Regions from separate parts of the Paenibacillus sp. RS8 genome, predicted to be linked through region 2. Evidence: riboswitches for the same ligand, from Rfam matches in the RefSeq annotation. Region 2 holds a riboswitch; the other holds the start of a gene.
The links. A riboswitch is a leader RNA that binds a small molecule or an ion and turns the genes downstream of it on or off. The one in region 2 is predicted to bind S-adenosylmethionine.
Positions count from the first base shown of each region.

Region 1: linked by a shared signal. The riboswitch ahead of ACDZ28_RS02620 (methionine ABC transporter ATP-binding protein) and the one ahead of metA (homoserine O-succinyltransferase) in region 2 are both predicted to bind S-adenosylmethionine.

Region 1 covers NZ_CP168131.1:347,135-364,011, reverse strand. The annotation lists gene ACDZ28_RS02670 (hypothetical protein) at 1-296, shown strand, start outside; gene ACDZ28_RS02665 (transglutaminase-like domain-containing protein) at 359-1,504, shown strand; gene ACDZ28_RS02660 (penicillin-binding transpeptidase domain-containing protein) at 1,771-3,846, shown strand; gene ACDZ28_RS02655 (penicillin-binding transpeptidase domain-containing protein) at 3,981-6,086, shown strand; gene ACDZ28_RS02650 (Cof-type HAD-IIB family hydrolase) at 6,164-6,931, shown strand; gene ACDZ28_RS02645 (DUF456 domain-containing protein) at 6,993-7,478, shown strand; gene ACDZ28_RS02640 (polysaccharide biosynthesis protein) at 7,506-9,134, shown strand; gene ACDZ28_RS02635 (thioredoxin family protein) at 9,213-9,557, shown strand; gene ACDZ28_RS02630 (heme A synthase) at 9,649-10,632, shown strand; gene ACDZ28_RS02625 (Cthe_2314 family HEPN domain-containing protein) at 10,741-11,475, shown strand; SAM riboswitch class I at 11,575-11,714, shown strand; gene ACDZ28_RS02620 (methionine ABC transporter ATP-binding protein) at 11,816-12,832, shown strand; gene ACDZ28_RS02615 (methionine ABC transporter permease) at 12,832-13,491, shown strand; gene ACDZ28_RS02610 (MetQ/NlpA family ABC transporter substrate-binding protein) at 13,550-14,407, shown strand; gene ACDZ28_RS02605 (NifU family protein) at 14,564-14,812, opposite strand; gene ACDZ28_RS02600 (YuzB family protein) at 14,894-15,148, shown strand; gene ACDZ28_RS02595 (NAD(P)/FAD-dependent oxidoreductase) at 15,235-16,296, opposite strand; gene mqnE (aminofutalosine synthase MqnE) at 16,346-16,877, opposite strand, start outside.
Region 2 covers NZ_CP168131.1:3,570,020-3,584,126, reverse strand. The annotation lists gene ACDZ28_RS17390 (SPFH domain-containing protein) at 1-186, opposite strand, end outside; gene mqnC (cyclic dehypoxanthinyl futalosine synthase) at 399-1,535, opposite strand; gene ACDZ28_RS17380 (aminotransferase class I/II-fold pyridoxal phosphate-dependent enzyme) at 1,804-2,976, opposite strand; gene metA (homoserine O-succinyltransferase) at 3,013-3,933, opposite strand; SAM riboswitch class I at 4,048-4,178, opposite strand; gene corA (magnesium/cobalt transporter CorA) at 4,576-5,511, shown strand; gene ACDZ28_RS17365 (HRDC domain-containing protein) at 5,594-6,400, opposite strand; gene ACDZ28_RS17360 (hypothetical protein) at 6,409-6,615, opposite strand; gene ACDZ28_RS17355 (ROK family protein) at 6,821-7,702, opposite strand; gene ACDZ28_RS17350 (hypothetical protein) at 7,967-10,693, opposite strand; gene ACDZ28_RS17345 (copper amine oxidase N-terminal domain-containing protein) at 10,737-11,594, opposite strand; gene ACDZ28_RS17340 (Mbeg1-like protein) at 11,628-13,550, opposite strand; gene ACDZ28_RS17335 (hypothetical protein) at 13,550-14,107, opposite strand, start outside.

The sequences.
Region 1 (16,877 bases), 3.2 Mb from region 2:
TCATCTATAGTGGTGTTACAATGGACCAAATTGGTAACGCTGTGAATAAGGTGGCGGATGGAACAGTAAGTACGCTAAAGAAGGAAGCGCAAGAGGTTATGCTTAAAGAAGCGCAGGATGCGAAGTATACTTCAAATGGAGATGGGACATTTACGATCACAACCCCAAATATTGAAGTGAAGGGCGCAGCGGGTGAAGATAAAGTAGAGGTTACTTTCCGTGGCGTTAGTCTTGGGAAGTGGAGTGTTACAGATACGACAAAAACATTTATCGAGGAAGCCCAAAAACATAAGTGATAGGCTTGAACTCAAAAAATATAACAGCCGAGCAAGCAGGCGATCGAAAGGAGTGAGCGGATATGATAAACGGATGGATGGCTAGTGTGAGTGATGCTAATATCATCTCCATCGCCCTCCTGCTGGTTGTAGTCTTCTCACTATTGCAAGGCTGGAGCAGAGGCTTCTCAAGTGCCACCGGAAGATTATTTGGACTGCTGGGAACAGGATTATTTACTATAGTATCTTTAGTACTAGCTATCCCAGCTGCGGCTTACCTGAATCCTTATGTAGAGAATTGGGCGTCAGGGATTAGTTTGCCTGATACGAAGCTTACCCAGTGGCAGCAAATTTATTATACGGCAGTGTCTGTGCTATCGGAATCCCCGCTAGTTCGGTTTCTGCTGTTACTCCTGATTTCTTATATGTTGATTCGTATGCTCCTGGGATTGTTATCCATGTTGCTTCCTTTTCCGCAATTACGGCGTACTAAGAAATTTAAAGATAGAAAGATTACGCAAGTAAGCCGAATGGGAGGAGCAATTGTTGGATTAATTATCGGCTTAACTCGTAGCCTGGTAATTGTTCTTGCTCTTTTTATCTGTGTCGGATTAAATCCAGAGAGTGGGTTTAGCCGTTATGTGGAGTCATCTCCAATCTATAGTCAAAGTGCTGCCGCTGTATTTGAACCTATTGTTGGGGAGACCGTGCAGAAGAAGCTCCCTATCCTGACGAAGACCGTTGCAGCTGAGATGAATGATATTCTTCGCAGAAAATATGAGGTTATCGATCACGAAATTCCTCAGGATATTATAGGAGCAGCAGAAGACATTGCTGGACAAGCACAGGGCGAAGAAAAAAAAGCCAGACTTCTCTATGATTGGGTAGGTTCGCGTGTAACTTACGATTATGCCAAAGCTGATAATTATTTGCAAAACAAGGTCTGGCATGAACAGACACCACAGGATACATTCGACACTCGGCAAGGGGTGTGTATAGACTATGCCCGATTGTACGCAGTGATGGCCCGTTCACAGGGCTTACAAGTACGGGTTGTAACAGGCCAAGGGTATGACGGACGTGGCGGTTATGGTGCACATGCTTGGAATGAAGTATATATAAGTGATCGGCAAGCGTGGATCCCATTGGATCCGACTTGGGCGAGCAGTGGAGATTGGTTCAATCCGAAGGACTTTGATGAAACTCATATAAGGGAGAACGCCCTCTGAGTGAGGGCGCTGAACTCCTTGGGTGTGGTACAATAAACTCAAGTTACAACAGCTCTACCTTAAATGCGAGTGCTACGCTTACAATAAGCAGCTTAGAAATCACCTTCATCATGAGAGCAATGTCGCAGGTAACGGTGTGTCAGACATTAAATATAAGAAAGTATAAGGTTTACGCTATACTTTATGTCTTATATTTCTCGCTTAAACACTTACCATCCTTATAAAGATGAAGAAGGCGTTTATGCTTGTAGAAGGGGAGAAAGCTGGTGAGCTTGTTTGGTAAGCTGCCCCCGCCTAAGGACGGGATATCTTCAAGAAATTCTGTAGGTCTGAGACTGAATATTTTTTTCTTTGGCACTTTTTTTGTTTTTTGCATTATTATTGTTCGTCTTGCAGGTTTGCAATTTACTGAGGGAGCACTGTTGTCTGAAGAAGAAACGAATCGGGAAACGAAAATTGTTCCGCTCGCAGCGTTGCGTGGGATTATTTTTGCTGCCGAAGGAGAGCAGATTGCCTTTTCAACACCTACGGAATCACTTTACCTTACATTAACTAAGGATTACACAGCTAGAACAACAGATAAAGTAACAGGGGAATCCTCATTTACGGAGAAGGCGAAGAACAAGTCTAATGCGCTTGCGGCAAGACTTGCGGCTGATTTTGCTGAATATGGAGATCCCAATGCACCTAAGCTTACTCAGAAAGATATCTTGGATTTATTAGATTTAGATTTCAAGAAATATTTAGGGTATGTACCGCGGCGAATTAAGACTGGATTAGTTCCAAAAGAAATAGCCTATTTCATGGAGCATAAGGACGATTATCCGGGACTTAGCATCGTGGAGGAAAGTCTTCGTCACTACGATAAAGACACGGTGGCGGTTCAAACGGTCGGCTTTGGGAAGCCTTTCAAATCGACTGAAGACATAGCGCTATACAAGAATATTCGTAGTGCTATGAAAAAAGATGCTTCGCCTGGCCTTATGTATAAAGCAGAAGAATACGTGGGATTTGACGGTCTGGAAATGCAGTATCAACGAGAGCTGCGAGGAGAAAATGGTTATCAGGTCATTTCGGTAACCCCTCAGAATATGGCTGAGAAGGTTGAACAGAACGTTGCTCCTGTAAAAGGTAATAATATTTGGATGACCATTAATAAGAAGATTCAGATGAAGACAGAACAAGCTATATTGGATCAGATCAAATGGCTACATGCCAATGCTGTTCAAGGTGAGACACATCCGGATGCTTTAACAGGATACGCCGTAGCAATGGAAGTGGAGACTGGAAATATCGTCGCTATGGCAAGCATGCCGGATTACGATTCGAATGTGTGGACCAAAGATTCCTTACCAACTACTGTTTGGAATAAAATCATGAATAACCATCTGAATGGTACAATTACTTCAAATTCGTCTGGTAGATCAGGTCATGATTTTAGTTCACTTGTGTTTATGGGATCTACGATTAAGCCATTAAGTGTGTTAATTGGTTTGAACGAAGGTTTTTTTAATACATCAACAACTTACACAGATGTGGGCATTACCTATTTCGGTAAGGATAATAAATCTTCCGTAAGAAATTCATCGGGTCACGTATATGGTTCACTACGTCCAGCAAAGGCGATTACAGATTCCTCTAACGTATTTATGGTCGATATGGTGGGCAAACAGCTTTACAAGAAATATCCGGGGGATAAAGGCATTGAGGTTTGGGACGAATATATGAAAGAGTTCGGATTGGGTGTATCTACGAAAAGTGGACTCCCAGGTGAATCACCGGGCCAGATTAACTATACTGATCTTAAGGCCGCAGGCAGTTCGCAGGCTGCTCTGATCTATGCTTCTTTTGGTCAACAAGGCAGCTATACTACACTACAGCTTGCCCAGTATGCAGCTACCCTTGCTAATGAAGGGGTACGTATTAAGCCTCAGCTCGTTAGTAAGATTACGGATGCGCAAGGTAAGGTGGTTAAGGAATTTCAAAGAGAAGTGCTTAATAAGGTAACGTTTAACAAATCCTACTGGAAAGAGATCAAACAGGGGATGAGTAGTAAAGTTAGTGCCTTTGATGATTTTCCTTATGATTTTGCACGTAAGACAGGTACCTCTGAAAAAACAGACAGAAAAAATATAAACCGCGATAATGGGGTGTTTATTGCCTTTGCCCCGCGAGAAAATCCGAAGCTGGCCGTAGCGGTTGTTATACCTGAAGGCGGCTTTGGCTCCAACAGCGCTGCTCCGGTGGCTCGAAAGATTTTTGACGCCTACGATTGGGAGTACGGGCTCGATGGTGTGCCAAAAAAGAATGTAACTCCTGTGACAGAACCCATTCAAGAATAACAGGCTTATTTCAAATAAACACGCCTTCGGCGTCCCTAAAGGACGGTAAGCGTTTATGCGAAAAATATAAGGATAATGTATAACGTGAAACTTATAGTTTCTTATATTTTAGAGAAAAAGGAGAGAAATATACTGTGAGTTTTTTCCGTAAGCAGGCCTCACCTCCAGATGAGACCAGCAGTAAAAGTTCCATAGGCCTGCGACTCAACGTGTTTTTCTTTAGCACGTTCGTTATATTTTGCGTAATTATTATACGCCTGGCTGTGTTGCAGTTCGTGGAAGGCCCGACTTTAACTGAAGTGGAGACAAGCAGAGATACCAAAAATGTACCTCTTGCATCCATGCGAGGTGTAATTTATGCTGCTGAAGGTGAGAAGTTAGCGTACTCTACGCCGGTACAATCGCTGTATATTACGCTCAATAAGGAGTATACCGCAAAACAAACAGATAAAATTACCGGTAAAACTACGCTGACCCCGGAAGCTAAAGCCAAGTCAGATGCATTGGCGGCGAAGCTGGTAGCTGATTTCAATAAATATGGCGATCCAAATGCTGAAAAGATGACAGAAGAAGATGTTATTGAAGCGCTGGATTTATATTTCCGCAAATCACTCGGCTTTATGGCACGGCGGATTAAGGCTGATCTGACTACTCAGGAAGTAGCCTATTTCATGGAACATAAGGGTGAATATCCAGGTCTTGAAATTGTCGAGGAAAGCATTCGTCATTACGATAAAGATACGGTTGCCGTACAGACAATAGGGTATATCAAGCCTTTTAAATCAGCAAACAGCCTTAATATTTATAAGAATATCTTAAATGCTATGAAGAACAATCCAGAGCCAGGACTAACGTACAAAGATGATGAATTTGTCGGATTTGACGGTCTGGAGCTACAGTATCAGAGAGAGCTTCGGGGACAAAATGGGTATCAAGAAATTTCTGTAAATCCACAGAATATGGCTGAGAAAGTCGAACGAGTTGTCCCTCCTGTGAAAGGTAACGACGTTTGGACAACGATTAATAAGAATATCCAGATGAAGACAGAGCAGGCCATTATGGATCAGATTAAGTGGCTGCATTCCAATCCTGTACAGGGTAAAACGCATCCTAATGCATTAACGGGTTACGCTGTGGCGATGGAAGTCGATACGGGAAATATCGTCAGTATGGCGAGTATGCCGGACTACGATACGAATATTTGGACATCAGGCTCCTTATCTACAGATGTCTGGAACAGTATTATGGACAACTACCAGAACGGTACCATTAACCCGATTTCTTCAGGAACTTCAGGGAATGGACTAAGATCGGTGCTGCTTCTAGGTTCAACTATTAAACCGTTAAGTGTACTCGTGGGTCTGAATGAAGGTCTATTTACACCTTCAACCTACTACCCAGATAAAGGCTTTGCGACTTTTGGTAAAACAGGTCATGAAACCAAGGTAAGAAACTCTGGAGGACATGTCTACGGTTCTATGGACCCTGCAAGAGCGATTGAGAAGTCCTCGAATGCGTTCATGGTTGATATGGTCGGTAAAAGATTATATGAGAAGTATAAGAGTAAGGGGATAGATGTCTGGGATAGGTATATGAAAGAGTTTGGTCTTGGTGTATCCACGGGAAGTGGTCTGCCAAATGAATTCTTAGGACAGATTAACTATACCAATATAGAGGCTGCGGGTAGTGCACAAGCGGCACTTGTATATGCTTCTTTCGGTCAACAAGGTAGTTATACAGTGTTGCAGCTTGCGCAATACGTAGCTACACTTGCTAACGAAGGACAGCGGATCAAACCTCAACTCGTTAGCAAGATTACAGATGCTGATGGAAAAGTAGTCAAGGAGTTCGGTCGTGAGGTGCTGGATGAAGTAACAGCCTTCGATAAATCCTATTGGAAAGAAATACAACAGGGTATGCGAAGTGAAGTTAGTGCTTTTTCTGATTTCCCTTATGATTTTGCTCGTAAGACAGGAACATCACAGCAAGTGGCTAAGGGTCAAATTCGAGATAATGGTGTATTTATTGCTTATGCTCCACGTAATAACCCTAAGCTGGCAGTAGCCGTAGTCATTCCTGAGGGTGGCTTTGGTTCCCAAAGTGCTGCGCCTGTAGCACGCAAAATTTTCGATGCTTATGATTGGGAATACGGGCTTGATGGTGTTCCGAAGAAGAGCCTTCAGTCAGGTAATAATGTCAATGACCCTGCGAAGGAGGGAACGGCTACAGGTACCGAATAACTCTGACCCTAAGGTGAATATGGAATAAAAAATAAACAGCTGCTCTTTAGAGAGCATACAAGAATGGAGGGGTGGCAATGACTGCCAAATACCGCCTGCTTGCTTTGGATATGGATGGAACCTTACTGAATGATGAACAAATTATTACACCTACAACGGTGGAATGGCTTCAAAAGGCGGTCGACGCAGGCGTTCATGTCTGTCTGTCGACAGGCCGGGCTTTTACAAGTGCATTTCCATATGCAGAGCAGCTTGGACTAGGAACACCAATGATTACTGTGAATGGCAGTGAGGTGTGGCGAGCGCCGCACGAAATTTATCGCCGGTCGCTGATGGACCCTATGCTAGTAAAACAGATGTATGAACTTGCGAAGGAAGATGACATTTGGTTCTGGGCCTATTCTACGGAAAAGGTTCATAAACAGGATAACTGGGATGGGGATGTAACGGGCAGAGAATGGCTTAAATTCGGTTATCACACCGAAGATGATGAGCTTCGTCATAAGCTGCTGCTTCGCCTTCAAGATATGGGTGGACTGGAGATTACGAACTCCTCCCCGCATAATCTAGAGATTAATCCTCTAGGTGTGAATAAGGCGACCGGAATCAAGGAAGTCTGTAAGCTGCTCGGGCTAGAAATGTCCCAAGTTATAGCAGTTGGCGATAGCCTCAACGACCTTGCGGCGATTCAGCAGGCAGGGCTTGGGGTCGCTATGGGCAACGCTCAGGAGACGGTTAAAGAAGAGGCTGACGCTGTGGTGGCTTCTAATAATAATGATGGTATCGCTGAAGTTGTCCAAAAGTATATTTTTAATGAAGTGGTAACCTCTTTAGGCAGCCAATAATAAAGAATTGCTATATTCGAAGTGAATCCATAGAGCATATTTGCTATTAGGGGGTTAAGTATTGACGATCCTGGGTTGGATTCTTATTATTGCTTTATTCGCCGTAGGACTGGCCGGGGCTGTGTATCCGATATTGCCAGGTGCACTAGCGATTTATCTTGGCTTTTTCGTATATGGCTGGTTCTTCTCTTTCGAGCCTTTTGGTGTTTGGTTCTGGATCATTCAAACGCTGATCGTTGTAGTACTATTTATTGCTGATTATGTTGTAGGGGCGTGGGGCGTTAAGAAATTTGGCGGCTCACGTTCATCCATTATCGGGAGTACGATTGGGCTAATCCTTGGTCCATTTGTAATTCCAGCCTTTGGACTTATTATTGGTCCGTTTTTGGGTGCCTTTATAGGAGAATTGATCGTGGGTTCTTCACCAGCTAAAGCTGCCAAAGTAAGTGTAGGATCAATACTTGGGTTGTTTAGTAGTACTGTTGTCAAAATTGTGCTACAAATTATTATGGTCGTCCTCTTTTTTATTTGGGTCGTCCGGTTTTAATTTTAACAGTGAAGAAGGGGAAATGGTTTGTCCAAGAAAGAGTCTTTCGTAAAAGGCACGCTTATCCTTGCTGCTGCAGCTTTGGTGGCAAGGGTACTCGGGCTTGTTCAGCGGGTGCCGCTGGATCATATTTTTGATGATGTGGGGAGAGCATCATTTGGGGTATCGAACAATATCTATTTAATGCTGCTCACCGTGGCTACAGCAGGTATTCCAAGTACGCTCAGTAAAATGGTCTCCGAGCGGTACGCTCTGAATCGTCCTGAAGAGGCGAGACAAGTGTATCATGCAGCATTGCTGTTTTCAGTAGCAGCAGGGGTAATCATGACTGCCTTGCTGTACATAGGCGCTCCGTTCTATGCAACACATATTGCTGATGTACCTGAATCAGCGATGGCAGTTAGGGCTATTGCACCTGCGCTTTTACTTTTTCCGGCAATTGCCATGATGCGTGGATATTTTCAAGGGCGTAACAATATGATGGCTGGTGGTATTTCACAGATTGTAGAGCAGTTCGCTCGCGTACTAGTCGCTATTTTACTAGCTTATATTCTATTACAGCAGGGATATAACAATACAACTATAGCTGCGGGAGCATCCTTCGGTAGCGTAATTGGTAGTATTGCAGCATTTGGTGTCATGATTTATTTTGCAATCAAGCTGCGCCGAGAGGATAAACAGCAAGGATTAAATTACAATACCACTCAAAAATTGCCGATTTGGGGAATTTACAAAGATATTTTCACACTATCGATTCCGATCGTGCTCTCCTCACTTACGATTCCAGTAGTGAATGTAATTGATACTTCTTTGGCTGTACCGCTGCTTATTGATCAGATGGGTAGAGAGAGTGCAACAGCAGCTTTGGGTATACTAACCACGCGTGCTCAAAGTGTGGCCGGAATTCCACCGGTTCTAGCCATTGCGCTAGGTACCTCGCTGATTCCGATCATTTCAGCTGCTTATGCCCGTCGTGATGAGGGACACTTGAAGAAGCAAATTACACTTGCTTTGCGGATTTCTATCCTGACAGGAATGCCAATTGTGTTGGCACTTGTGGCAGCAGCCTATTCTGTAAACGGGTTATTGTTCAGCAGCTTGGACGGAAGCGGAATTGTGGCGATGCTTACGATTGGAACGATCTTTCAGATTACCATGATGACAACGAACTCCATCTTGCTCGGTATGGGCAAATCACGCATTTCAATGTATTATGTGCTAGTGGGTATTATTGTTAAATTAGTAGCAAGCTTCTTACTAAGTAAGGTATTTGGGATATACGGGATTATCGGCGCAACAGCACTTTGTTTCGTAGTCATTACTATTCTTAATTTACGAATGCTAAAATCCATTGTACCTTTCGAAATTATGGGTAAACGGTGGGGCGGCTTTGGAATTGCGGTTCTTGTGTCCGGAGGTATTGGTTTTGGTTTGAACCAAGCTGGAATTCTGTTAACGGATCTAATGCCTGCACGCCTGGCGTTTCTGATCACTTGTCTTGTTGTAGGGGCTGCAGTTGTTGTTATTTACCTGGTATTGCTAATTGTACTGGGTGTGCTTACTAAACAGGAAATCTCCAGTTATCCGCGTGCACTGCAAAAATTGTTGAATCCGCTGATGAAATTGCAGCCTGCGCGTGTTCGTATGAGAGAATAGGTTTGACTTCTGCATGACAATTTGCTTCACTTAAAGAATAGAAATTTGACAGATATGGAAGAAAGGACGGAACAAACTATGGACAAAATAAGTTCTCCTGGTGAATTTCAGGTAGCCATTCAATCTCCACGCTTAACAGTAGCCATCTTCAAGGCGGACTGGTGCTCGGATTGTAAGTTTATCGATCCTTTTATCCCTGAGGTAGAGCAAGCCTATGCCGATCGTTTAACGTTGGTTGAGGTTGACGTTGATGCTGTAGGTGATGTTAGTCAGGAACAAAATATTATGGGGATTCCAAGCTTCGTCGCTTATTCCGATGGACGTGAATTGGTTAGGTTCGTTAATAAATTACGTAAATCCCGCGAGGAAATTGAGAATTTCCTGGATAAAGCGGTTCAAGTGCATCAAAGTCTTCAACAGTAATTCCGGAAAACCACCGCTTTCGCCTGTTTGAGCAAAAGCGGTGGTTTTTTTAAAATGCTTCTTCATTACTAAAAACTGCGGGTGATATTTTTTGACGACAAATCAGTTGAAATGGCTTAGTTATCTTACTTGCCTTATCATGTTCCTAGCCGTACTAGGGGGAGCAGTAGTAACGAAGACTGGATCGGGATTGGAATGCGGAAATGAATGGCCTCTCTGTCATGGCAAATTAATTCCTGCTTATACTGTAGGTTCGATGATTGAATACACTCATCGTTTGTTTAGCGGATTGGCTGGGTTATTGTCACTTGCTTCGATGTTTGCTTTTTGGCGTTATGCGCGAAATCGTCGGGACTTGTTAGTCTATGCATTTATGACTTTGTTGTTTGTAATTGTACAAGGTGGTATGGGAGCGCTTGCAGTAATTAAATCCCAATCTGCTGCTGTGATGGCACTGCATATGGGTTTTTCCTTAATCGCTTTTTCTAGTTCTCTGATGCTTGCACTTGGAACAAAAAGACGGCATGAAGCAGGCGATTATGATTACGATCAAAAGATGGAGATTCAGAAGAAACCCGTTAGCAAAGCTTTCCGCAATTTAACCTGTTTTACGGCCTTATATTCCTATGTTGTCGTTTATATTGGAGCCTTTGTTAGTCATACGGATTCACGCGGTGGATGTTCTGGCTGGCCACTCTGCAACGGTGAATGGGTGCCTGAGCTTTCCGGGGGAGTGGGTATTGTTTTTACACACCGGATTGCGGCTTTGATCTTATTTATTCTTACCGCGGTGCTTGGACATTTAGCTTTTTGGAAACATAAGGATTACCCCGAGCTAAGAGCTCTTGGCGTAGCTGCTGTTCTGCTGTGCCTGATGCAGGTGTTTAGTGGAGCTGCTGTTGTTTACACCTTAGATAATGAAAGATTATACATATTTGCCGCCTTGGCTCATATTTTGTTGATTGCTTGTTTGTTTGGTGTTCTGTGCTATATGAGTGTAAGAGTCTGGCAGCTGAGTAGGACGAGAAATATCGTTAATGAAAAAAATCCGAAGAATCATATGACACCGTTGTAACCCCTTGGTAGAAAGTTCCCACCGTGGATAGAGTCGCTTTACCTGCGGAATAATAAAGTGGAAATCGGTATATCGTGGTGCTGGACAAAACTTTAGGAGGACTGGGATATGCTGCGGGTTATACTTGGAGAGCCGCCTCGAAAGAACAGCGGTGTATTGGCTGATGCGATGGAGAATATGGCTACTTTTGCAGCTTTACTGCGCAAGGAAATGAACGCCCATGAGGATAATGACCATGAATACCGCAAGCTGGAGATTTGGACACGTGGACTGATCTCCTCATTGGATGAATTGGAGCAAAGCTGGTTCGCAGCTGCTTTTTACCGGAAATCGGTAATCGCTGGTTATATGGACGATATGTCACCAGTGGAACAAGGCGATTATGCGCGGTATGTTTATTTTTATAAAGATGGATTTATTCGTGTGTTCTCTCTTCTGGACAAGCTTGGAACGGTACTGAATCATTTTTATGACCTCAAAACCTCCAAATTAAAAACGCACTTTTCTTATTTTACAGTGCTGCGTCAACTTCAACTATTGAATGTACATCCAGCATTAGCGGATCAACTGGAACAGATCAAGAACTCTTATCGTGATCCACTAGAGAATCTACGCAAGCGCAGAAATGCTGAAATTCATTATATGAATTCCGAAATGCAGGATGATTTATGGCAGCGACATCAAGGCTTGCATGACAAAATTCAGCTTGAGGATTTAGATAGCCATCTAGAGGATTTAAAGCAATCCCTCGAAATGAACTGTAAGACGTTAATCGCAGCATATAGCTACAGCAATGAGCAGTTGCGTAAGGAAATAAGCAAGCCAAATCGGGTAAAATCATAAGCGTTCAATATATTTCCTTTTGACAAAAAACAAGAAACTTACTATACTTATGCTTGCATTAAAGTCTGTACGAATTCAAACATAAATTTTATACTCTATATCTTATCGAGAGTGGCGGAGGGATAGGCCCGATGAAGCCCGGCAACCGATTTGTATACAGCGCGATAAGCGTTATGTACAAATGTCATGGTGCTAATTCCTACAATGGCGCAAGGTTTGTGGTCGTTGGCAGATGAGAAGGCATTGTCTAAATAAACACACAGAGCCTCTTGCGATCTGCATCGATCGTCGGAGGTTTTTTTTGTATGGAATAAGTGAAATATAAAGGGGGCGATGATCGTTGATTAATCTAAAAGGAATAACAAAGGTATATGGAAAAGGCACCCAAGCGGCCACAGCACTTTCCGGATTGAATCTGTCTATCGAAAAAGGTGAAATATTCGGAGTTATTGGCCATTCTGGAGCGGGAAAAAGTACATTGATCCGTTGCATTAATTTGTTGGAGCGTCCGACAGAAGGGGAAGTTTGGGTAGATGGCATTGAACTAACCAAGCTTACTCAAGGTCAGCTGCAGGAACAGCGGCGCAAAATTGGGATGATTTTTCAACATTTCAATCTGCTATCATCTGCGACAGTGTACGATAATATTGCTTTTCCTCTGCGACTCACAGGTACTTCGAGAGCAGATATTGATACAAAAGTAAAAGACTTGCTTGCCTTAGTTGGGCTAGAAGAACACCGGGATAAGTATCCCTCTCAGTTATCAGGAGGGCAAAAGCAACGGGTCGGCATCGCGAGGGCACTTGCCAGCGATCCTGATGTGCTGCTATGTGATGAGGCAACCTCTGCGCTTGATCCACAAACGACAGACTCTATCCTTAAGCTATTGCTCGATATTAATAAACGGTTCCATCTGACTATTGTGCTGATCACTCACGAAATGCACGTGATTCAGAGTATCTGCGATCGTGTTGCGGTTATTCATGGTGGTGGTATCGTTGAGCAAGGTAAAGTTACGGAGGTATTCTTAAAGCCGCAGCATGAAGTTACTCGCGATTTCATCCGTAGTGAGTCACAGAATGAGGGACCCCTTCGTACGGCGCTTGACGCTGCTGCTGGGGACAACTCTCAGGCCGTCAAAATTACTTTTTTCGGAGAAAAGACCTACGGCTCCGCACTTTCCAATGTAGTACGAGAAACAGGTGTTAGCTTTGCCATTTTGCACGGCACCATTTCAACGATTAAAGACGTACCTTATGGACAAATGATTGTAAGGTTCGAGGGTCCAGCTGAAGCGATTGCTGTGACAATAGCCGAACTAACCGCTCAAGGTCTTGAAGTGGAGGTGATTTCGTAATGAATTTCGCAGATTTAAACTGGCAAGAAATGATGGATGCTACAGTTGCTACCTTGCAAATGTTAATATTTTCCGGATTGTTCACAATTATTCTTGGTTTACCACTCGGAATTCTATTGTATTTATGGGGAAGATCGAATAGTATAGTAATCAGAGTAATTTACACGGTCTTATCATTCGTTGTAAACATCTTACGATCCGTACCGTTTATCATTTTGATGGTAGCATTAATTCCATTTAGCAAAGCCGTTGTTGGAACTTCTATCGGAGTACTCGGTACGATCCCACCGCTGGTGATTGGTGCAGCTCCATTCTTTGCTCGCTTGGTGGAAACGGCGTTAAGAGAAGTAGATCGCGGAGTAATCGAAGCGGCGCAAGGGATGGGAGCATCCACGAATCAGATCGTTATGCGCGTTCTTTTGCCAGAGGCTCGTCCAGGTCTACTCGCTGGAGTTACGATCACACTGGTCACACTGGTTTCCTATACGGCAATGTCCGGGATGGTAGGCGGCGGTGGTCTAGGGGATCTAGCAATCCGTTACGGATATTACCGTTATGAGAAGGAAGTTATGATTATCTCAGTAGTCTTGATGGTCATACTGGTGCAATTGCTACAAATGGCCGGTGATCGACTAGTACGGCATTTCACACGGAAATAAGGTACGTCCATATATAGCCTTATTCATACAAATACCAAGGATAAGAGGGGGATTTAAAATGAAAAAATTACTACTTACTTTTTTTAGTCTGACACTGGTTGTGGTGCTAGCTGCTTGCGGCAATAACAATAATGCTTCTAACTCGGCTGCCACTAATGCACCAAAAGATGGTGCTGCAACTGAGTCATCTGCAGAACCTGTAAAATTGGTGGTTGGTGCTTCACCTGTTCCACACGCTGAAATCCTAAAAGCTATTGCTCCATTGCTTGAAGCGCAAGGAATTACATTAGAAATCAAAGAATTCACTGACTATGTTCAACCAAACGTTCAGCTTTCAGAGAAGAATCTGGATGCTAACTTCTTCCAACATCAACCTTACCTGGATGACCAGAATCAAAAGAACGGTTCGGATCTAGTTTCTGTTACAGCCGTTCACGTTGAACCTTTTGGTGCTTATTCCAAAAAAATCAAATCCATCGACGAGCTGGCTGATGGTGCGAAAGTAGCCATCCCGAATGATGCTACAAACGGTGGTCGTGCACTAATCTTGCTTGCTAAAAATGGTCTGATTACATTAAAAGATGATACCAACATCACATCTACCCAAGCGGATATTACTGAAAATAAGAAAAACCTTAAAATCATCGAGCTAGATGCTGCAATGTTAGGTCGTCAATTAGATGAAGTGGATCTTGCATTGATTAACACTAACTATGCTTTAGAAGCTGACCTGGTTCCTACTAAAGATGCTTTGTTCATCGAGGGTACGGATTCTCCTTATGCTAACATCCTGGTAGCTCGTCCTGACAATAAAGATTCCGATGCAATCAAAAAGCTTGCCGCTGCACTGAATTCTCCAGAAGCGAAAGCGTTCATTGAAGAGCAGTACAAAGGCTCGATCATTCCAGCATTTTAAGACAGAGAGCTAGCTTACTCTCTAATTACAGCATAAAACCCGCTGCCTAATGGCATGCGGGTTTTATGCTGTATGTTGTAGGAGAAGGGTAAATCCACTATAATAAGAAAATCCCGATCTCCTGAAGAGGAGGATCGGGAATGATATTGAATGGGATTAGAATACTTGCATAACTTCTTGTACGCCTTCTACTTCTTCAAGAAGAGCGCGTTCAATCCCGGCTTTCAAGGTGATCGTGGAGCTTGGGCAGCTGCCGCAGGCACCCATAAGTTTCAACTTAACGATGCCGTCTTCTACATCAACTAGTTCAACGTCGCCGCCATCGCGTTGTAGGAACGGACGAAGCTTATCCAGCACTTCCAATACTTCATCATACATTTCGGTGCTTTGTGCATTCTCACTCATTTCTCAATCACTCCTTTCGTAAGTTCATTATAGTACAAAAAGTTAAAAAATAAAATGGTTAGGCGGAACAGGGAGATCATCATGAGACCAATTATTGAATTTTGTGCCAGTAACATGGGTCACGGAACAGACAAACTAATGCATAAGCTGGAGGAAAATCCCGATTACGATGTAATCGAATACGGATGCCTGAACAATTGTGGGGAATGTTATTTAACACCTTTCGCCATGGTCGAAGGAGACATCGTTGCAGCAGATACTGTTGACGAGCTAGAAGAAAAGATTTCTGCCAAAATCAAAGAGCTAGAGGCTTGGTTCAATATAGACCTTGACTAAGTAGTTGCGCAACATATAATTTTTTTAGAAAAAAATAAAGGGCTGCTCTTTTCCGTTATAAATACGGAAAAGAGCAGCCCTTAGGTTTATCCTAAAGTGCGTTTCGACATCCAGAGCACTCCGCTCTTGAGAATACGTGGAACCCGTCCTTTAACGGAGCGTTGGCCCATCAGACCAAATCCAGCTTTCTTGCCTAGTGAGCCTAAAGTACCCTTCAGACGAATAGCATGAAGCTTAGGGGTCTCGCCGCGCCATAAGGCTTGAATTACCTGAGCAACCTGCTCACCCTGCGCTCCTGCAGCTTGTGCGCTTGGAGCGAATGGCAGGCTGGCACAGTCGCCAATCACATACACTTCCGGATAATCAGGTATACGATAATACTCGTCCAGAATGATCCGTCCTCCGCGATCCTTCGGTACTGTTAATTCCTGAACAACCTTCACGGGTTGAATCCCTGCTGTCCATACCGTAACATCTGAAAGAATTTCCTCTGTGCCGTTAAAAAGTGCATTTTTCTCAACGTGGGATACAGATACACGTCCCAGCGTCTGTACTTGATGGTGATGAAACCATTCTTCCACGTACTGTGACAGCTTTGCCGGAAAAGCAGACAAGACACGTTCACCGCGATCCAGAATAGCAATATTAAGATCTGGTCGGCTCTCCCGAAGCTCTGCCGCCAATTCCACTCCACTTAGTCCACCGCCAACAATGTTTATCGTTCCATAAGGCTTCACATCGTTTAAGCGTTGATAAGTCTCCCGGGTCCCTGCAAAGGTCTGGATACTGCAAGTGTATTGATCAGCCCCAGGGATGTTATGGTAATTGTCAGTACAGCCTAGCGCAATGGCTAGAATGTCATAAGACACCGTCTCGTCAGGCTCCATTGTAACGATTTTGCTATCCAAATCAATGGAACTCACCTCACCGTAACGGATGGTAAGACGGGGATGAACCGGAAATTGAATCCGCAAGTGATAGTCCGTTACTGTACCTGCGGCAAGTGCATAATATTCCGTTTTGATTCCTTGATAAGGCATTCGGTCAATTAAGATAATTTCAATATCCTGAGGAAGATGATTATTGAGCAATTCTTGAATGAGGGCCAAGCCGCCATAGCCGCCGCCCAGAACGAGTAGTGTTCTCATGCTGACCGAACTTCCTTTCAATATAGGATAACGGATCTAAGGTAGTCTTTTATTCGTATACCTTTATCGGATTGTAGAACGTGTCGCGTTCTACTGGAATTCGTCCAGCACCTTTTACTAACCAAATCAATTCATCGCGTGTGAGGCCTTCAGGTGTTAAGGCGCCAGCCGCATGGCTAATACGTTCTTTAAGAATGGTACCATGTACGTCAGAAGCACCGAAGTTCAGCGCAACCTGAGTTAGCTGAGGGCCGATATTAATAAAGTATGCTTTGATGTGATCGAAATTATCGAGCATCAATCTGCTGATCGCAATCGTCTTCAGATCCTCATAAGCGGAGTTGCGGCGCATAATCCCTGCATTCTTATTCTTAGGCTGCATAGATAATGGAATGAATACCATAAAACCATTGGTTTCGTCCTGCAGATCGCGGATCTGCATCATGTGCCGAATACGGTCTTCATGAGACTCAATGGAGCCGTAGAGCATCGTTGTATGGGTCTTCATACCAAGCTGATGTGCTGTACGGTGAACTTCCAGATACTCTTCCACATTAGCTTTATCAACGCGCATTTTTTTA
Region 2 (14,107 bases):
AACAACGACCGACTTATTGGGCTGTACAACCGTAATACTGGTACATAGAACCCCAGCTACAACGAACAGAATAACTGGCACTGCAACATACTCCTGAACAGCACCATAAATTCCACCAGCTAAACAAACTGCAATCAATGCGATAACCCAAAATCCGCTGACAGGACGAAGCATTTTCTCCTTCATAAAAGCACCCCCAAAAGATATTCATTTGATATGAATATGATATCACTTTTGGATAATAATGTGTATACAGAAATGTAATAAAATAATGAATTTATGTTCACAGGTAAATGCGGTTAGAATCAGCTCCACAACAAAAAACGCTTGTTTATCATTCATCCAATTAAGAAGATGAACGACAAACAAGCGATAAATGTAACCGTATGAAATTGGTATTAGTTCTGCATGATGAAATCATTATCAATCTTCGCATTAGCATCATCGAACACGCGCAGAATATCGTAGCGAGTATTCCGCTGTGCCGGGATTTTGCCCGCTTCGCGGATCAATTGAGTAATCGACTCGATGTTAACCTTGTAAGTTGCACCTGCAGAAGATACTACGTTCTCTTCAATCATCGTACTGCCGAAATCATTGCAGCCGTATTGAAGGGAAAGCTTGCCGACCTCTGGTCCCATAGTTACCCAAGAGGACTGGAAGTTCTTGATGTTGTCTAGAACAAGGCGACTAATCGCTACCGTCTTCAGATATTCCTCAGGCGTTTGTCTATCCAGCTTCAGGTTGGTATTGTCCGGTTGGAATGTCCAAGAGATAAAGGCCAAGAAACCCTCTGAATCATATTTATTAGCAATACACTCGTCCTGAGCCTCACGCACACGAAGTAAGTGCAGTGCCCGTTCTTCCATACTCTCTCCAAGTCCAATGACCATTGTAGCCGTTGTATTCATACCGATCTTATGCGCTGTCTGCATTACGTCCATCCACTCGCGCCATGAGCCTTTAAGACGACTGATCTTGCGGCGTGTACGGTCATCGAGAATCTCTGCTCCCCCGCCTGGTAAAGAATCCAGACCAGCAGCATGAATTTCACGTACTACTTCCTCGAGCGATAATCCAGATACTTCCTTCATCTTCATAATCTCTGCTGGTGAGAAGGAATGCATTGTAATCTCAGGGAAACGTTGCTTAATACCGCGAAGGATATCTGTATAATAGCTGAAAGGAAGATTAGGGTTCGTTCCACCTTGCATTAGTATTTCTGTACCATTTACAGCGATGGTCTCAGCGATTTTTTGGTAAATCGTCTCATCCGGCAGTACATAGCCCTCATCAGAGCCCGGTCTACGATAAAATGCGCAAAAGCGACAGTAAACATCACATACATTCGTATAGTTAATATTACGACCAATTACAAACGTGGCCATCGGGTCCGGATGCCAGCGTTCCATTATGGTGTTTGCAGCAGCACCCATTTTCTCAATTTCGTTGCTCTCGAACAGTCGGATGGTATCTTCCAATTGGAGACGTTCACCCCGTAGGGCTTTGTCCAAAATAAGATCTATCGCACTCATCGTTCGCATCCTCCTTTTAAACCCTTAGGGGTATTGGTAGAATCACAAAATAACAGGAAGAAAAGACGTTGTCTCCTTTCAAGATGACAACCCTTTCTCATACAAATGAACAGTTCATTTCCTCATCGTATCACAATCTGAACAGCTTGAAAAATGCTTTTACATTCTTCGTAAAATCCCATCCAGAAGAAAAGCAGCATCGCACTAAGCGATACTGCTAGTTTATACTCTATTTCTCCACTAACTCCTGATTAAAAGTATATCCCAGTTATTTCGACTCAATTTCAGCCCGTGCCGCCTCTAGTGCGTGGCCAAGATCAGCAATCAAATCCTCTGCATGCTCAATACCGACAGAGAAGCGCAACAAACGATCATCTACACCCACAGCATTTCGAATCTCCACAGGAATATCAGCATGCGTTTGTACAGCCGGATATGTCATTAGTGACTCTACGCCGCCCAGACTCTCTGCAAATGCTATAAGACGAATATGACGAAGAAGAGGCTCTACGTATCTGGCATCTTTTAATTTGAAAGAAAAAATACCGGTATTTCCTGAAGATTGACGATTCTGGATTTCATGCCCCGGATGATCTGGCAGTCCTGGATGGAACACTTCCGCAATTGCTGGATGCTCTAACAAGTAGTGGGCAATCGCTAGTGCATTGCTCTCGTGGCGCTCCATACGCAGAGCCAACGTCTTCAAGCCTCTCATCAACTGATAACTGTCTGTTGGTCCGAGAACAGCACCGATAGAGTTATGTAGAATTGCTATTTCAGCTGATAATTCTACACCCTTGGATACAATTAAGCCTGCCAGCACATCATTATGACCACCCAAATACTTAGTAGCGCTATGAACTACAATATCCGCACCTAATTCTATAGGACGTTGGAAAAACGGAGTCAGTAGCGTATTATCTACAATGCTAAGCAGCCCATGGTGACGTGCCCAAGTACACACGGCTTCAATATCCGTGATCATCATCAGTGGGTTCGTTGGCGTTTCAATAAATACAGCTTTCGTGTTGGGACGACGCGAAGCTTCCAGTGCATCCAAATCATTCGTGTCTACATAAGAAGCAGTGATTCCGAACTTGGACATAATCCGTTCCAACAAACGATAGGTACCACCGTAAAGATCCAGCGAAACGATCAGATGGTCGCCTTGAGCGAACAAGGTAAGAATCGTTTGAATAGCTGCCATCCCTGAGCTACAAGCAAATCCTGCATCTCCAGATTCCAGTTCCGCAGCTGCATTCTCAAGCACCGAACGGGTCGGACTCTTGGTGCGGCTATAATCAAACCCTGTGCTCTGACCGAGTTTTGGATGACGAAATGCCGTTGCATTATAAATCGGAAAATTAATTGCTCCTGTGGCTGGATCTTCTTGAGAACCTATTTGAGCCAGTCTACTTTCAATCCTAAGTTTGTCATCCATGATTAATGCCTCCTAATTTATATTGTAGCGCTGTTATTAATAAACAATCGGGTCGATATCATAAGGCGTTTCTTGATATACATAGTAATTGAGCCAGTTAGAGAATAATAAATTGGCATGCGCACGCCATACTGCTGGAGGTGTACGTTCAGGATCATCTTTAGGGAAGTAATGTTTCGGCAAAGCCATCTCCATCCCTCTAGTCACATCACGGTCATATTCCCATTTCAAGGATAGAGGATCATATTCGGAATGTCCGGTCACAAATATTTGTTTACCGTCATTTGTAGCCACTAGATACATACCAGCTTCTTCGGATTCAGCCAGAATCTGCAGATCTGGATTATTCTCAATATCTTCACGGGAGACGTCGGTATGACGGGAATGTGGTACATGGAATACTTCGTCAAAGCCGCGCAACAATTTGATGTTATTTTGATTTATCGTATGAGCGAAGACGCCAAAGCATTTCTCAGGCAATGCCACTTTACGAACACCAAAATGATGATATAAGCCTGCCTGTGCCGCCCAACAAATATGCATGGTTGAGGTCACATTATCCTTGCTCCATTCAAAAATCTCTTTCAGCTCTTCCCAATACGATACTTCCTCGAACTCCATTTGCTCTACAGGAGCACCTGTAACGATTAGGCCATCCAAACGGCGGTGACTGATCTCGTCAAAGGTTTTGTAAAAGCTCTTCAAATGTTCAGCAGAAGTATTCTTGGAAATATGGGATCGTGGATGCAATAGCGTAACATCAACTTGTAGTGGCGAATTTCCAATTAAACGCAGCAATTGAGTCTCTGTCGTCTCTTTAGTCGGCATGAGGTTCAGAATAGCAATCCGTAGTGGACGGATATCCTGATGGAAAGCCTGACTTTCGTCCATCACAAAAATATTTTCTCCGGATAGTACTTCTTTCGCCGGTAAACTGTCGGGAATTTTAATTGGCATTGTCTTTCCACTCCTTAGCTGAATTTAGTTGTTTTGCCGCAATGCGGCTTGCTGAACAATAAAAAGACCTTCCTCGGAAATCGAGAAAGGTCATATCTACAGTCATATGCGCCTCTCTCATCTGCCAGAATGTTCCTGAAGACGATTAGACGTCTGCAGAAGTTCCGCAAGAATTAGCACCGTGCGTTTACACGCCGGTTGCCGGGTTTCATAGGGCTAGTCCCTCCACCTGCTCTTGATAAGATTTAGCTGTATTCAATTAAATTACTTTAAAATTCACTTTAAATCATGAACCTCCTTTTCGTCAAGTCCATACAATGCTGAAGAAGCCTCAAAATCACAATAAATTTGCTTGAAAGAGGCATACTCCGTTGTTATACTAGACAAGTATTTCATACCTGAACGAAAAGAAGAGGTGAGAAGAAGAATGGAAGGCGACCCGAGCTCGCAAATTAGTGTACAGAATGAGCAACCACACAGGATAATCATCAGCTTGCCGGCGGCGGGAGCAGTTCTTCTTCATGCCCTCGAAACGTCATTTGGCCCTATGTATTGATGTAACGCCGGCCAAGCTGATTTTTTTCTCTGTGCTTAATTTAGCAGTCCCTGGTGAAGACCTGGGGATAGGAGGAGTGAAATCAGATGAAAATCCGGCTGGTGAATGCAGGGGTTTTTACACCTATTGATGAAATTGATGAAACACTGACACCCCCAACGGAAGGGTTCTATTGGATTGACGCCGATGTAGAGGATTTAGAGCTGCTTCAGCCTTTGTTCAACCTACATGATCTTGCTGTTGAGGATTGCCTTAGCGAAGAGGATCAGCGTCCGAAGATCGAAATATACGAAAGCCATTACTTTATAGTTGTAAATAGCATCCGCTTTGATGATGAAGAAATTTTCCTACGGGCGCTCAATGTATTCCTTGGAAGACATTACATCATCACTGTAACGAAACAAAAGATCAATGAACTTCGAATCCTAAAGCCTATGCTCTGGGAGCAAGAGGTAAGCGAACCGGATATGTTCCTTTACTTACTTATTGACCTTGTCGTGGATAACTATTTTTCCGTCGGCGACCGGATTGAAGCTCGAATTGAGAAGCTTGAAGAAGATATCCTAATGCATACCAAGAAATCTCATCTAAGTGAGATTATCGGTCTGCGAAGTGAAATTCTATGGTTGAAGAAAATGCTGGGACCACAAAAAGAAGTAATCAATACCCTAAATAAAAAAGACCTCCGTCTGATTGATGATCAGTTGCAGAAATATTTTAGCGACATTTATGAAAATGCGGTTAAAATATCTGAAACCTTTGAGACGTATCGCGATCTCATGGGCAACTTACGAGAGGCCTACCAATCCAGTATCGCCAATCGCGCGAATGAAATTATGAGAGTGTTTACTGCGATCACAACAATATTCATGCCTCTGACCGTAATTACCGGAATCTACGGTATGAACTTTGATCATATGCCCGAGCTTCATACGAAATACGGCTATTATGGCGTTATAGGCGTTATGTTAACGTTAGGCTGTGGGATGCTGTATGTTTTCCGCAAGAAGGAATGGCTATGAAAAGAATCGGACGAATAAGCAAGACGAAGGCCCTGTAACCGTAAGGTATAAGGTAGCCTTCGTCTTTTTGGTATGTGGACAATTAAAAACTAGTTGCCATCCCCACTTTATGCGTTTGCTCTCGACGGAAACGAATGCGGATCAATCGCAGGCGCTCATAATAAATATCCAATCCTTCAGCAGCGGAAAACCCCTCTCCATAAACCTTATTTAACACCGGTTTTAGAAAGAGATCACCGAGCTCCACATATGCATTCCATACCGCTTCTTGCTCATTCTGTGGCATATTACCAAGCTCTACATGGATCAGCTTCTCAACGGAATAACCTTCTCTTTCTAGTTCCTCTACCACTTCAATCAGTTCACGCCGGTTCACTCCACTATTCACCTTAAGCTGTTCCAAACCCAATCCATTCTCGATCCCCTGCAGTAAAATCCGCCGTAAGCGCAGTCGTTCAAGTTGCTTCTTATATTTGACCTCTTTCTGTTTATAAAGCCAATTTACAAAAGACTCCTCTTCAATTACTTCGTGAACCCAATTTAGAGGAAAGGAATGCTCCCTTGCCGCCACAGTAGTTATAGCCAGCCAATCGGTCCCAAACTGTGCTACCTTACCTTCTCCTACACCTGGAATTTGTAACAGCTCCTCTGGCGTATGCGGTAGAAATGTGCTTAACAAGCGCAACAGACGATTACTGGCGAGAATATAGGGCGCCTTGCGTTCACTCGAAGCTTTTCCACGGCGCCAAGCACATAATTCCTCATAAATAACCTCATTCCCATGATGTTCGCTGTAATATTGAAGCTTCAGTTGCTCCTGATTCCGTCCAGTAAGACTATCCTCCTCGTGGAATATCCCATCGATTAAGGGTCGATAGCCATCTCCCATCTTCACCGCTAGCTCATGCCTGTATACACAGAGCATTTCATTCCAAGAACCACCTTCATACCATAAATTCTCGATGTAATTCTCCCCCCTGAAAAATCGCGCCAGCCCAAACTCCAGATCCCCTCTTCCTCTCCAATCCACAGCTGGGCGTACATCTCTTGATCCACTCCAGATATTCTGGATAAACGGTTCATAAATACAATTTGCATATTCATCCCTACCTTTCTCAACTTACAGCAAGCACAATAACTTCCCGGGCAGAGCCTCCTTCGGACCGAACAAATCCTTTCTCAAGTAGACCCCGAAACGCAAAAAAGCACCTCTCTCACGATAAACGTGAAAGAGGTGCTTCCTCATTAAATGCTATACTGTTAGATCCTAGAATACCATATATTACCGAACAGTCAATGTCTTTTTATACTAGCTTCTAGCTAGAGCTAATGTAGCCAGTCCAATCGCTCCAGCAAGCCCAGCATTATCTCCAAGACCTGGTGACACAACATAATTATCAATGTCGACATTAAGCGATGGATGCTGAACATAACCGTTCAATAGCTCTTGCAGCTTAGTACGAATTAACGGGAATAAGTGGCTTTGCTTCATAACACCACCGCCCATGACGATTTTTTGCGGAGACAGAATCAGTACATAATTCATGAGTGCATGCGCAAGATAGTGCGCTTCCATCTCCCATGCCGGATGATCCACCGGAAGGTCGCCTGCCGGTTGTCCCCAGCGTTTACCGATCCCCGGACCTGCGGCTAATCCTTCAAGACAATCGCCATGATATGGACAGTAACCTTCAAACGTATCTTCTGGATGTCTACGAACTAGAATATGTCCCATCTCAGGGTGAGACAATCCATGGACCATCTGGCCGCCAACAACCGCTCCTGCTCCAATGCCTGTCCCAACCGTAATATACAGACAACTGTCCAGACCTTTAGCTGCTCCCCACTTACTCTCTGCAAGCGCCGCACCATTCACATCCGTGTCAAAGCCGATCGGAACGTTAAATTGCTCAGCCATGGTGCCTACCAGATTATATTGTCCCCAATGAGGTTTTGGTGTCGTTGTTATGTAACCATAAGTAGGGCTGTCCAGCACAGGATCAATGGGTCCAAAAGATCCGATTCCGAAAGCTTCTACATTCTTCTCTTTAAAATAATCTATTACTAGTCCCATCGTTTCTTCCGGTGTAGTTGTCGGAAAGCTAACTCGGTCAACAATGGTACCGTCCTCATAACCAATCCCACATACAAACTTTGTTCCTCCTGCTTCAATCGCTCCCAATAGCTTCACAGCAATGATCTCCCTTTCTCTAGTTAGAAGTAAATACAATACCCATACAAAAATGAATAATATCATTTAAAAAAGCAATCACCAGTCCTAATTATACGTCGAATGAAGCGCTATCACAACAAGTATAAACGCCTTCGGCATCCTTATAAGGACGATAAGCGTTTAAGCGAGAAATATAAGGATAATGTATAGCGTGAAACTTATTTGTCTTACAATTTAATAAAAACACCCTCCATGCAACTTTGCATGAGGGGTGTCTGTCCTTTAGTTATTCAAGTCATCGAACATGGAGCCTTTTACCGTAACCTCAATCTGATCCAGCGGCTTAATGCCGTTTAATTTGCCTAATGATTTGTAGGCATTGGTACTCTTGGACAGCTCCACATCTGCCAGCCAAGCCTTGACATAGTACTTGCCGTCTGGCATTTCAGCTGTAGTATAGATAGGAAGTTTGTCTTTGTTGATTGTAATTGTGACCGTAGACTTCTCCGTGATCTTGTACATATGCTGATTCAAGCCCACATATTCACGATATTTGAAATTGTTGAAGCTACCCAGTGTGCTAGACTGCGAGTAACCTTCCAGGATATTTTTCCAGAATTCATGGGTGCCTTTATCACTTTCTCTATCCTGTGAATATGGAATTTCTTCTACCTCTTTAGTAAAGCCTTTCTCAACCGTCAGCAATTTCTCATTATTCACACCCGTGTCATTCTCTACTGATAATGCTGCTGGCTTTCTCGCAAAGTTATTACCGTTTTTGCTGAGCGGCTCATTCCGCAGATTAACCGCAACCTTCTCCTTATTAATATACATAAGATCAGTTTCATAGCGGAATGAATTCGTAAGGTCTTCAACAAGCTCCTTATGATCCACGGTGTCTTTATCCGTGTCCTTAAACATCACTGTCTCCAGCGTAAAGGTATAGGTTCCAACTGGATTAAAATAATACCCCGATTTAATTGGATAATCATAGCCTTGCAGTTGTTTATCAGTTGCAAACACGGCAGTGTCGTAAGCAGATTTGTTGTTAAGCATTTTTTTTGCGGTATCTCTGGCCTTCTTATAAGCTTGAGCCATGCTATTCTCTACCTTCCAGCCGACATCTCCGCTTGCCTGTTGTGTAAAGATACGTTCGAATTTACCCTTAACCTTCGTCCAGTCCTGCAAGATCTTATTCTCATCTTCATGAGCCATCCAGCGAATTACATTATAGTTGTAAGGTTCACTTGTCCAGAGTAGCTTTCTGATTAACGAATCTGCTTCATTTTTGTCTATTGAATTCTTGTATAACTTCGGCGCGATTTGTTCGAGCCCATTATAAATATAGGTCCGAATGGTTTTGACGTCTTGCCCGGGTGTAAACGGAGCCGAGGTGCTGCCGCTCGTCGTATATGTTTTACAAGATTCAACGTCTTGGCCTGCCGCGTTCTTACTGGTGCTGCAAACCTCATAATCACGGGTATAATTTCTGCTTACAGTACCTTGGAAACTTATATTTCCTGACTTCTGATTAGGTGTGTACGGAGCTGGATTACTATACCATTTGCCATTAACCGGATCATCACCAAAATCAGGGCGCTGCAAGCTAGCAATGATGTCAGGTTTTCTCACTATTGTACTGGCAGCATCATTCACAGCGGGATTGTTCTCCACTCGAAAATAGCGATAGATCGCATCCGTATTATTAGTAACTTCCAAAGCACCTGTAGCATTCCCACTCCAAGTGAAATTAGCATAGGGCGGCTGTAAAACAGCTTTTATAGCAGCGCCATCAGCTAAACCGAAGTTCACTTTTTTTGATAACACATTGTAATCCAGATCAAAAGAGCCTTTGGTCGTTGGCATCGCGGTGACCTTCTGAATCCATCCATAAAGCTCATTATTTTCGTACAAAACTTCCTTAGGTGACTTTTGACTGTTCAGATTAAATCGTATGTTCACATCCCCATCTGGCATAGTAAATGTCGCGTAAAGAATATTGTCCTCCGCATTAGCTGCAAGCTTAATTTCACCAGCCAACGTTGACGCATGGCCGTGGTATTTTACGGGAATTTCCTTCCCGTTACTCGTAATCTTCCAAGCAAAATCTGTTGTTTTCTGGGTAGCGAAGCTGGATCTGAGTCTAATCCCAACAGTTACCTCTTGTCCCTCTAATGCGCCGGTTGGCATCGTTTCGAAATGAGGGGATAAGTCATTTACCTGCAAAATAAAAGGAGCGATAGGAATGCCTAAGTAAGTGATATTTCCGTTAGAACCCTCAATGTAGATACGACCCGATCCCCATGACAGATATGTAGGCGGTTGCAGGACATGTACATAATCTATCCACTGACCACCCTTAGACGGAGTCGCATCCCTTGTATACACAGGACTGCCTTTAAGTGTACTGTTTTGATTGTTATAGATGAATTCAGCGTATGTTTTTTCAGCGTAATCTCTATTTAATCCATCGATAATGGATTTTTCAAAAGTTCCATTAGAATCTTTTAGATATTCACTTTTCTTATTGCTATAATCATCGAAATTATTCTCTGTAATATTGTACAACTCTTTAACTTTTTCATTTTTCCATGGACGATGAACCATATTGAAATCTTGTATCTGCTTTCCACTCCAACCTGCATACCAGGGCGCGCCTTCCGCTGAGACATCCTCGCCATCTTTTGAATAACCAGAGAAGGCATGCATTTTACTATGTTCCAACCAGTAATGAGGCTCTCCGTAAACTATTTCATAATTATTACGGTTAGAATCAATACTTTTTTGAAGTACATCTTTTCTTAGGTCCCTGCTACCTACTTTAACTGGGTAATAATCAGGCCAGCCATATATATTTTCCATATCATTATTAATATATTTTATAACTTCCTCTGGTGTTTTAGGTAAGCTCTCCAAAGGATCGTCTATCGCTTCCTCTGAGAAAACAAAAGTATTAATAGATTGAAATAATAATACGATTATCGCAAAAATACGTATAGATTTTTTCATATATTCACCTATCTCATAATATTTTCATATCTATTCATAAATCCTATTTCCTCCATATGGAAAGATGTACACTCCCCCACTCCTTAGATTGCACTATAACTTTAAAGTTTTTATCTGAGAATTCCTTTATTGGTAATACATCCACTCTTTCTCTTTTAGATCTTACATACTCCATAATAGAATCCACCACATTACTTTCAATCTTTTGTTTTAGAATTTCTTCTGCCTCATTAGCTGCTTGCACAGGATCAGCATCTTTAACTTCATATTGAACTGTGATTTGGAAAAGGTATTTACCCTCTGCTGGCTCAGAACTACCAAACACTGTGAGTTTAGAATTTGAAATATAGACAGGTTCCCTATTTGGTCCTAACTCAGTGTATGGAATTTTAAAACCTTCAACCGTTGCTACTTTTGGTTCACTTGAATTCCCTGTTTCTGGAGTACTCGTAGGAGGCTCATTCCCCGGAGTAGTAATATAAACCGTCTTCACGGCATCATCCCATTTCACGTTTACACCGAGCCCTTCATATACAAAACGAAGCGGGACAAACGTTCTTGATTGCTTAAACAGTGCAGCCGTATCCATTTGCTTCGTCGTTCCATTAAGCTCATAGCTCTTTTTCCCGATATAGACACCCATGGTTTTGCCTTCAAGCGAAATTGTCGCTTTTTTAGCCTTACTGTCCCATAACACCTCAGCTCCAAGAGCTTCACTTATAAAACGAACTGGAAGCTGAACTCTTTGCTGCGCATCAATAAAAGGCTGGGCATCTGGAAAAATCACCTTTTCTCCATTAACTACTACCCTCAATGGAAGACTTGCGGCTAACCCCGTAAAACTCGAAGAGAACAGGACAATCATTAATAATACAACCAGCGAACTCATTATTTTTTTCATATAACTGCTCCTCTCAATTTAGTTGGCTATTGCTTAGTTCAGACGCATTGTATTAGTACTTGCACGGGCAGCCGCAACAATCTTGGATTCGATGTCCCGATATTTTGTTATCGTGTATCTTAGGCCTGCGGTTTTGCTATGAATTGCTGTTGTTACAAGATTTTTTTGTGTCCTAACTTCATTGCTTATACGCTGCAACTCTCTTAATTGGGCTTGCACATAAGATTCACTATAAGCTCTGCCCACATTAGAACTTACTCCAGAAGCTATAGACAATATCCTTTCGACGATTTCAGCAATGCTCTCCTCCTTACGCACCAGGCTTTTCTGCAGACTCTCCAGTTTATCCATATTCGCCAAAATCTTGGCTCCTTGTATGAAACTGGCGGATGCAACTGCAATTTTCGTTATAGTTTTTGTAATGGTCGATTTAACTTTGCTGATTGCTGAATCTTTAATCGTACGAGCGCCAGCGATAAATTCATCCTTGGTTTTCTTGATTTTAGCTTTTACACTTTGGAATATATCTCCCATTTTCTTCATCGCTTTGTCTTTTACACCGATCCAATATTCCTTCTGGGCTTTTACATATTGAATAGTGTTATCCACAAACCGGTTGAAGCCATCTTTCATTTTCGTCATAACATCAGAGACTGCTTGTTTTACCTTTTGTGAAAACTCCGCAATTCTTTCACCGATTAGATTAGTGACTCGGACAGCTTCTGTAACCATATTCGTTACAAATTCAACACTTTGATTATAAAAGGAAACCACTCTCTCCTTGATGTCTTCCACCTTTTGCTTAATCCAGGGAATGACACTGTCAATGACAAAACCGATTATATAAAGCGCAATCAATGCTTTTATAGTACCAACGAGTACAGCTAACGCTGTAGTAATCGCCGCAGTAACAACTGCAACAGGCCCAACAGTCGCCAGTAATACTCCAACTACCGTTATTCCTGCAATCGCTAATGGCCGTAAATCCACTTCCCCATCCAGTACTTTGAACACCCCTTCAACCAAACTCTCCTTCAGAAAATCAGGGATGACCTCCAAACCAACCGTAATATTATGCACGAGGTTAGGAACTAAACCCCGTGTCTGGGAATCCGAAAGTAGAAAGGTGTTGTTTCCATTGGTCTTCAGTGAGAATAAGGAGTGATGAGCCAGTACGTCATCCCGTTCAGATTCAGTATCTATATAAATACCTGCCGAGGGATTTAGGAATAAGGCCGGTACGATGTCATATTTATTCCTGAACTCTTTGATTTGCCCTTTTTCATTCATTTCATCAATATTCGATTTGAACTTGTCTAGTACATCTCCATTAAATCCCGGAGCATTAAAGGTTGAAGCCGAAATGAGGTGTTTACGCAGATCCTCCGACAGAATAAAGGAAGAATATAAAGCCAGGTTGCCTCCTAGCGAATGCCCGGTCAAATATAAATCATAACTGCCGTCGGTCTTAAAACTTTTCATATACTCTCTCGCTTCCGTTTGCTGCATAGCTTCAATGGAATACGCCGTTGTCCCGTTATTTTTCCAGTCATTGCGGTAGAGTGGGTTTTCCATAGGTTCACTACCCCGGAACGCAGCTACCTTTTCTCCGTTAAGGGTATCCACTGTAAATGCAACAAAGCCTGATTCCTCTTTTTTATTATGAGAGACGATATTGGAAATCTCCCAATTCTTATATGGAGGTTTATTCATCTGCTCTATGAGAACAATCCACTGGTCGTATTCTTTAACTCCGTTAAGATCGTTGGGAAAGCGCTCTTTTAATTGCCGCTGACCTTCGGGTGTAGAGTAGAAACTGAGAACTTCGCCGAGAGTGATTTTGTCGTTCTTACGTGTATATATTTTCCCAAGGTCTTTATTATCTAATATATCTAAATAAACAATCTGGGAGATTTGCTTTAACTCAATCTCTGAAAGAATATCAGGATCAGCCATTACAATCCCCCTCTTTGTTCAAAGCTTTCTATTCTTTTCTCTTTCCATATTTCATAATACTCTTCTATTTCTTCTCGGGATTCTTCAATCTCCCCATCTGCCCCTAAACTGTAACCAACCATCGTTACAATGTTAACTATTCCTGTTTCCTTCGTTTCATCACTATAATAAAGATCCACATCTGATTCTGTCTTTTTGATGTCATCCAAGCGACTATGAGCATCAGGAGTGAGGTAAGCTATAGTAATTAGACTACTGACATATTTGTTTTCCTCTAGCCTTTTCACAAATGCTAACTGGGCTTCAATTTCTTTATCCCGATCCGCGTTTCCTTTATTATCCATATAGTTATCACAATTTAAATATACTGTTACAACCTGCGTATTCGTTGGATATAACTTCAGAAATTGCTCATAGGATATCTTGGTATCGCTATGTTCGGGATAAACTAGACCTGTTTCGTTGGCGACGATAACCTTACTGTCAGGCCAAATACTAGCAGCCATTTCTTGAATGTGTGGTTCCTCATTTCTGGCAACTACTTGGTTTAAGTACTT